2 regions of the Tateyamaria omphalii genome follow, and region 2 is predicted to be linked to the other one. Evidence: riboswitches for the same ligand, from Rfam matches in the RefSeq annotation. Region 2 holds a riboswitch; the other holds the start of a gene.

Region 1 (4,351 bases), 390 kb from region 2:
AAGCCAGACGGTCATGGATTTACCACGCTGGCAGGTCTAGTAGACGTTCGTGCCAGTTGTGCGGGCCCTTGCGGACCGAGTGTCTGCCGGTATTTTTGAAGGTGGCGAAAATCGCGTGACCAACGGGCGCGCAGGGCCGGACAAATATCCCAAATGTTGCCACAGGCACGTTTCGGCCACGGCTTTTTTCCCAAATTATGTGCATGGAGAAATTGAGCGGTTTTCAACTTAGGGTTAACAACTTATTAATGGGGCATGCAGGTCGTGTTCCAAATGCGCTATTCGTATTTCGGGAAGTCGGGCTGGCGTTCGCGCGCAAGTCGAGACCCTGCACGACTGTTCAGCGAGGAGCGTCTGAGCAAGCGGGCCTATTTCTTTGAAAAGATCGCGCTGGCCAGCCTCACATCGCAGCAAGATGAGGATTTCAAACTGGTCCTCTTGTCTTCGGAAGGGTTGCCGGACCGCCACAAGACCTACCTGACCGAGATCTGCAACGATATGCTGGGGTCACACCGCGCGCATGTGATATTCCGTGCGCCACAGAAGGCCGGAAACTGCTTTCGCACATATCAGCACGATGCGTTGAACAGCGAAGATTACACCGCGCAGGTTGTTCTGGATGACGACGATGCGGTGTCCTGCGATTTCGTGGATGTGATGCGGCGCGAGGCGCTGGCGATGCGGTCGCTGTTCCGTACCGAAGACGACTATTGCTATGTCTCGCAGGCGCAGGGCCTGTCGGCGGTGTTCGACAATGACGCCTACCAGTTGTTGCACCGCACCGTGCCGTTCAACACGCAGGGCCTGATGCTGGTGGCCCGGACGCGCACGCGGCGCAACCCGTTCTTTACCGCGCACAAGCGGATCGCGCAGCGCCATCCGGCGCGGGCGATCTATGGGAACGTGCCCTATTTCATCCGGGCGGTTCACGATCTGAATGACAGCCGGACGATGTTTGGCGATGACCTTGTGCAGCCCGAAGACATGGCGGACGTGATGACCCGGTTTCCGCTGCTCAACGCCTTGCTGGCGGACCATGCGCCCACCGCCCTTGCCGCTGAGTGAGGCGCAGCGTCAGCTGGGTTTCAGCAGGTAATTCCGGTTCTGCTTGTAGCGCTGATTGCTGGATGCGACGTCATAGCCAGATGCCTTGCACCAGGCGTGAAATGCGTCATCGTTTTCAAGATCGACCTCGACCATGAAATGCGGCTTGCAGCGCGCTGCGGTGCCCTGCAGCCCGGCGAGCACTTTCATTTCCATGCCTTCGACGTCGATCTTGATGAAGGCGGGCGTTTCGTCCCTAAGCACGTCATCTGCGGGCAGCACGGTCAGTCCGCCCTTGCCGGTTTTTTGCAGCCGCGCGGCGCCGAGGTTCCGGGTCCGTTTTTGAACGGCGTAGCCGCTGTCTTCGCTGTCGGAGAGGCCGATGCCCAGATGGGAGATGTCGATGATGTCCTCCAGCCCGTTCAGCAGGACGTTCTGGATCAGAAGGCGGTATGCGGCGGGATTCGGCTCGACCGGTATGACCCGCGCGGCGTTCAGAAAGGCTGCGGCGAAGAGTGAGTGGTTGCCCACGTTGGCCCCGATGTCGACAAAGGTGCCGCCTGCGGGGAACACGGCCTCGATCTCTTTCAATTCGGAGAGTTCGTAGAAGGAGCCCTTGCGGTGATTGCGCTGGATGGGGTCGTTTTCCATGTTTGTGCAGAAGACGATCCGGCGGTCCCGGAACCTTGTATGCGTGATCTGCACGTTTTCGGCCTGGACGGGGCGGCCCAGACGCAGGCGCTTTTGGATGCGGGTGATGTCCGGTGTCATGTGCGGTCGCGCGCTCCTTGGGTTTGGGTTTGCCCTACAGCATTCAGGGTGTGATCAGAAGGCGATGCGATCAACTGGTTTCGCGCCTGTATCCGGCGTGAGAAAAGATGGTGCGCAAAATCAGCGGATTGGCCGGGAAAATGCGCAGCGAAATGTGCAGCTTAGCCTTTGGCGCGCCGGTGTTGCACGATTTTGCATTGACCCGGTTTCCACATTCGGGCCATGTCGTCGTGATGGTTCTTGGATGCTTTGTGCAAACAAGATGAAAAGGGAACGCGGTGCGGTGGCTGATACGCCACCTAGTCCGCGACTGCCCCCGCAACTGTGAGCGGTGAGCCACCCCGGCACGGACCACTGGACGCATCGTCTGGGAAGGTTCGGGGACGCTGTGACCCGCAAGTCAGGAGACCTGCCATCACCGGCGCATGGTGTGCGTCGGCCACTCAATTCGATGCAGGCGGGGCGCCTGGTCAGGAGCACAAGATGGCACAGCGGTCCTTACCGCCACGGCATGGTTCTGTTTCTTCAGCCCTCCCCCAACCCGGAGGTTCTGATGGAGCATCGCATAACAATTTGCACATCCTGCACGCACACGGGCACACAGTGTCGGCCCGGATATGAGCTGATTGAACGCTTGCGCACAGCCATTGCCGATGCAGGCGATGCGGTAACGGATGCGTTCGAGATTTCCGGCGTTGCCTGCATGGCCGGGTGTGACCGACCCTGTACCGTGGCCTATCACGGGACGCGCAAGGCGACCTATCTGTTTGGCGACATTGATCCCGAGACAGATATTGGTGATCTGTTGGCCTTTGCCCGGCAGTATGCAGAGCTGGATGATGGGTGGTGTTCGTCGGTGGACCGTCCCGGAAAGCTGCGCAGCACGACCCTCGCGCGCGTGCCTGCGGCCATTGTTGCGATTGAGCAGACCGAGGCGCGGGCCTCTTGACCACTGCCGCGGGCCTTTCTGTCACCGATCTGTCGTGGGCGCCCCGGCGCGGTGGCACGCCGTTGTTGCATCCGGCCAGTTTTGAGGTGGCGGCGGGGCGGGTTCTGGGTGTTGTGGGCCCCAATGGTGCGGGCAAGACGACGTTGCTGCGGTTGCTCTACCGGTTTCACAGGCCGCGCACGGGCACCGTTTGCATCGGCGGCGATGATATCTGGCGCCTGTCTGCGACCGACGTGGCCCGGCGCGTGGCGGCGGTGTTGCAGGAGCATCCCAGCGACTTTGCCCTGACGGTGGCCGAGATCGTGGCGCTGGGCCGCACGCCGCATCGGCGCGGGTTTGGCGGGGCGGCGGGGGCGCGGGACCGCGACATCATTCATGCGTCACTGGCCCAGCTGGACCTGCACCACCTGGCGCACCGGCATCTGGGCACCTTGTCGGGCGGCGAGCGGCAGCGCGTCATGGTCGCCCGCGCCCTGGCGCAGGAGCCGCGCCTGCTGATCCTGGACGAGCCGACCAATCATCTGGACATCCGCCACCAGTTGGAGGTGCTGGACCTGATCCGCACCCTGCCGCTGACCATTGTCACGTCGCTGCATGATCTGAACCTTGCCGCTGGTGTGTGCGATGACGTGTTGCTGCTGGATGCGGGCCGCTGCGTTGGCTTCGGTCCGCCGTGTGATGTGTTGAGCGAGGCGGCCTTGTCCGGCGTGTTCCGCGTCAATGCCCGGCGCGAGCGTCTGGCCCCGAGCAACACTGACCACCTCACCTTTCACCTGTCCAACAAAGGAAACCCGCAATGAAGCTCCTCCTTTCCGGTTCTGTCGCCCTGATCTGCACGGGTGTTGTCGCCGCTGCTGACGTCACCGTGCAAAGCTGCGACCGGTCAGTCACCTTTGATGCGCCGCCCGAGCGGGCGATTTCCAATGACGTGAATCTGACGGAGATGATGCTTGTCTTGGGTCTCGCTGACAGGATGGTGGGGTACACCGGCATTTCCGGCTGGAAGACGCTGAACGAGGAGATGCGCGACGGCGTGGAGGAATTGCCGGAGTTGTCTGCGAAGTATCCGTCGAAAGAGGTTCTTGTCGGGGCGGATGCCGATTTCTTCTTTGCCGGCTGGAACTACGGCATGAAGGTGGGAGGCGATGTGACGCCGGAGACGTTGGAGCCCTTTGGCATCCAGGTCTATGAGTTGACCGAAAGCTGCATCCACATCATGGAGAAGGACAAGGCCAGCATCGAGGACATGTATGCCGACCTTTTGAATCTTGGCCGTATCTTCGATGTCGAGGACCGGGCGACGGAGTTGGTTGACGGCTATCGGGCGGAGCTTGCGTCATTCACGGAAGGTTTGGACACCGGTGAGCCGCTGCGTGTCTTTGTCTATGACAGTGGCGAGGACGCGCCTTTTACCGCTGGGCGTTATGCCATGCCGACGGCGTTGATTGAGGCGGCGGGCGGCGTGAACGTCATGGATGACTTCGACAAAAGCTGGGCCACCGTGACATGGGAAGAGGTGGTGGAGCGCGACCCGGAGGTCATCGTCATCGTGAACTACGGCGAAGTGACGGCGGAGCAGAAGCGCGA
Region 2 (4,351 bases):
GTGTTTCGACTTGTTGCAGCCCATACGCCCAGTAGGGGACGCCGCCGATGAGGCGGATCAGGATGCCTTTGGCCCCTTCCAGCGTCTGTTCGATGTAGGTGTCGACAGAGAGCGGATGCTTGAGGCCGACGAGGTTTGCCAGCCGCACGGTCGGCAGCTTGCCGTCCGCCCGGTGATACGCCGCAGCAAAAGCCCCGAGGTCGCTGTCGGAGAAGGACAGCACCACCAGATCCGCGGGCGTCTGCCCCAGATCGGTGGGTGTCTCGGTCTCTTCGAGCCCGTGGCTTTCGCGGAAGACGACGTGCATCGGGGGCGGTTCCTATTCGGCGGCTGCCGGAACATCGGTCAATGCCGACCGGATCGCTGCCGCGTTCACGTCGTCATGTTCGGCAATCACGACCAAACGGCCCTGCCGCGGCTCGTTCGGGCCCCACGGGCGGTCGAACTGGTGGCGGACGCGGGCACCCACGGCTTGTACCAGCAGGCGCATGGGTTTGCCGGTGACGGCGGCGTAGCCTTTGACGCGCAGGATGTTCTGGCTCTTTGCCATGGCTTCGATCCGGGCGACGAGGTCGGTGGGATCGTCCACTTCGGGGATGTCGATGATGACGCTCTCGAAATCGTCATGTTCGTGGTCGTCATGGCCGTCGTGGTGGCTAGGGCGTGCGTCCATGTCGTCTTCGGCGGCGGCCTCAAGCCCGAGGATCACGCGGGGGTCCACGGCGCCTTCGGCCACTTCGACGATCGGAAGGGGGCGGGGGGCCTCGGCTGCGATGATCTCTTTGGCCCTGGCGATGCCGTCGGGCCCGGCGAGGTCGGGTTTGGTCAGCAGGATGATGTCGGCGCAGCTGATCTGATCTTCGAACACTTCGGAAAGCGGCGTTTCGTGATCAAGGCTGTCATCGGCTTCGCGCTGCGCGTCTACGGCGGCGACGTCAGGGGCGAACCGGCCTGCGGCCACAGCCTCGGCATCCGCCAGCGCGATCACGCCGTCCACGGTGATGCGGCTGCGGATATCGGGCCAGTCGAAGGCCTTGAGAAGCGGTTTGGGCAGGGCGAGGCCCGAGGTTTCGATCAGGATATGCTCGGGTTGCGGGTCGAGGGCCATGAGCGCCTCGATTGTCGGGATGAAGTCGTCGGCCACGGTGCAGCAGATGCAGCCGTTGGCCAGTTCCATGATATTTTCGGCAGGACAATCGGGGATGGCGCAGCTTTTGAGGATGTCGCCATCGACACCCACGTCGCCAAATTCATTGACCACGACAGCAAGGCGCTTGCCCTGCGGGTTCTGCATCAGGTGACGCACAAGGGTGGTTTTGCCCGAGCCGAGAAAGCCGGTGATGACGGTGACGGGGACTTTGTTGAGGTTGGCCATATCAGAACTCCTGCGGGGGGATGCGGGCGATGCAGTTTTTACGGAAATGTTCGGGGCGTTCGCGCCAGGGGACGATACCGTCGGCAGTTGCAGCGTATTTGGAGATGCCGTCGACAACCATGTCGGCGTCGCGGTCCTCCATCAGGTTACCGTAGACATAGGTCCAGCGCTGCGCGCCGCCGCGGACGGCGACGGAGCAGCCGGATGAGCAGTTGGAGAGGCATTCGACGGCCTTGAGCGTCACGCCCTCGGACATGGTGCGGTTTGCGAGTTCTGCATGCAGCGCTTCGCCGGGGCGTGTGCCGCCTTCGGGCACGTCCAGCTCGCGGCGGCATTTCACGCAGACCAAGAGTTCCACGGGGGGCAGATCGGCCATGTGTGTTCCCTATCGGGGGACGGCATGGCAGATGGCGGGCGGCGACTGGCCGTGGCGTCCCGACACCCGGCACACCCCGTCCGGTTTCGTCTTCCTCTGGCTGGCAGGTCTCCCGGCTTGCGGATCTTGAGGCATCCATCGGGGGCCTCTGCGGTTGCCCTGCCTTCCCGGCCTTTGGCCAGTGGCGTGGAGCACCCTTTCCGGTCACGGTCGCGGGGGCGGCTGCGTTTGGACCTTGCGGCCCGCGGCATTCCCTTTTCACCCGAAGCAAACCTCGGGCACCAACATCACCGTAGTGCGACCGACCGCCAGCGGAGTCAAGCGCCAACGACGCTGGCACTGCCGGCAAATCCATGGCACCACATGGCTCAGTCGCAAGGAGGACGCCATGGACGACATCACCGAACGCCACAACGCCAAGATGAAAAAGATCAAGGCCGCCCGCGACAAGATGATGGAGACCAAGACCGAAGAAAAAGGTCTGATCATCGTCCATACGGGACCGGGCAAGGGCAAATCCTCGTCCGGGTTCGGGATGATCATGCGCTGCATCGCACATGGGATGCCTTGCGCCGTGGTGCAGTTCATCAAGGGAAATTGGGATACGGGCGAAAAGACGTTCCTGCGCGACCGCTTTGCGGAGAAATGCCAGTTTTTCGTTTCTGGTGAAGGGTTTACATGGGAAACCCAGGATCGCGAACGCGACGTGGCCGCGGCCGAGAACGGCTGGCGCATCGCCAGGGAGCAGATATTGGACCCGGGGATCCAATTTGTTCTGCTGGATGAAATCAACATCGCATTGCGCTATGATTATCTCGATATTGACGAGGTCGTCGATTTCCTGATGAAGCAGAAACCTCCGATGACGCATGTTGTGCTGACGGGCCGCAACGCCAAGCCCGAATTGATCGAGGCCGCGGACCTGGTCACCGAGATGACGCTGGTGAAACACCCGTTCAAGGATCTGGGCGTCAAGGCACAGAAGGGTGTCGAGTTCTGAGCCGGGCGCACGACACGTGCGCCTTACGAGGGGAGCGCCATGATCGTCGGCCACGCACCTGCAGGCTACCTGCTGGCCTGTGCCACTGATCGCAGCTTTTTTCGCGATCCCGTGATGTTCTGGGCCATCATCATCGGTGCGATTGCGCCCGATCTGGATACGGTCTGGTTGCTGTTTGTCGATGGCGGCGCGGTGCGTCATGACAGCTATCTCACGCATGACCCGACCCTGTGGGCGGTGATGCTGTTTTTCGGGGTTGTTTTGACGTCCCGCGTTCTCATTGGCGTCGGCTTGGGCGCGCTTTTGCACATGGTTCTGGATACCATTACCGGCGACATATCATGGGGCTGGGGTACGTTTTCCTTTTCCGGACCATTGGTTGTCCTGCTTGGCGCAGAAGACGATTGGTTCGTGTCAACCGTGCTTCACTGGACGATCTTTATCGAGCTTGCGCTATGGTCGGTTGCCGGGGTTGTCTTTGTCGCGCGGCGCGAGCTGGAACCACCGGAATGACGGCGCTGATGATCCAGGGCACCGGGTCCAACGTGGGCAAGTCGATGCTGGTCGCGGGCCTCTGCCGGGCGGCGGTCATACGAGGGCTGTCCGTGGCCCCCTTCAAGCCGCAAAACATGTCGAACAATGCCGCCGTCACCGTGGATGGGGGCGAGATTGGACGGGCGCAGGCACTGCAGGCGATGGCGAGCGGACTGGAGCCGCATACCGACATGAACCCGGTCTTGCTGAAGCCGGAAACCGATGTGGGCAGTCAGGTGGTCGTGCAAGGCAAGCGCCTGACGACGGTCAAGGCGCGTGAGTATTCCGCTTTGAAACCGTCCCTGATGGCCCCGGTGCTGGACAGCTTCAACCGGTTGCAGGCGCGCCATGACCTGGTGCTGGTCGAAGGGGCGGGCAGCCCGGCCGAGGTGAATTTACGCCCCGGCGACATTGCCAATATGGGATTTGCCAGAGCGGCGGACTGCCCTGTCGTGTTGGCGGGCGACATCGACCGGGGCGGGGTGATCGCGCAGATCGTGGGCACGCAGGCGGTCATTGATCCCAACGACGCCGACGTGATCCGTGGCTTTCTGATCAATCGTTTCCGGGGTGATCCCAGCCTCTTTGATGACGGTTATGCGTTGATCGAACAGCACACTGGCTGGCGCGGATTTGGCGTGGTGCCGTGGTTCGGCGATGCCTGGAAATTACCGGCAGAAGATGCCCTGGACATCGCGACGCCCGTCCGCGCGGGCGGGCTGCATATCGTCTGCCTGAAGCTGTCGCGCATCGCCAATTTCGATGATCTGGACCCGCTGGCGCAGGAACCGGGCGTGCGCCTGACGATGCTGCACGCGGGCCAACCGCTGCCCGCTGACACGGACGTGGTGATCATCCCCGGCAGCAAGTCCACCCGCGGCGATCTGCAATTCATCAAGGATCAGGGCTGGGACGAGGATGTGCGCGCGCATGTGCGGCGCGGCGGTCATGTGCTGGGCATCTGCGGCGGCTTTCAGATGCTGGGCCGCGTGGTGGATGACCCGGACGGGATTGAGGGGCCCGCGGGCCACACGCCGGGCATTGGCCTTTTGGATGTGGACACGGT

Evidence for each region. A riboswitch is a leader RNA that binds a small molecule or an ion and turns the genes downstream of it on or off. The one in region 2 is predicted to bind cobalamin.
Region 1: another riboswitch for cobalamin. It lies ahead of BWR18_RS09050 (DUF1636 family protein); the one in region 2 lies ahead of BWR18_RS10965 (DUF1636 family protein).

Annotation. Positions count from the first base shown of each region.
Region 1 covers NZ_CP019312.1:1,815,505-1,819,855, reverse strand. Annotated here, with positions in the region: gene BWR18_RS09060 (glycosyltransferase) at 256-1,065, shown strand; gene BWR18_RS09055 (FkbM family methyltransferase) at 1,075-1,815, opposite strand; cobalamin riboswitch at 2,033-2,246, shown strand; gene BWR18_RS09050 (DUF1636 family protein) at 2,327-2,764, shown strand; gene BWR18_RS09045 (ABC transporter ATP-binding protein) at 2,761-3,564, shown strand; gene BWR18_RS09040 (ABC transporter substrate-binding protein) at 3,561-4,351, shown strand, end outside.
Region 2 covers NZ_CP019312.1:2,208,972-2,213,322, reverse strand. Annotated here, with positions in the region: gene cobN (cobaltochelatase subunit CobN) at 1-307, opposite strand, end outside; gene cobW (cobalamin biosynthesis protein CobW) at 320-1,375, opposite strand; gene BWR18_RS10965 (DUF1636 family protein) at 1,377-1,751, opposite strand; cobalamin riboswitch at 1,837-2,052, opposite strand; gene cobO (cob(I)yrinic acid a,c-diamide adenosyltransferase) at 2,140-2,751, shown strand; gene BWR18_RS10955 (hypothetical protein) at 2,791-3,264, shown strand; gene BWR18_RS10950 (cobyric acid synthase) at 3,261-4,351, shown strand, end outside.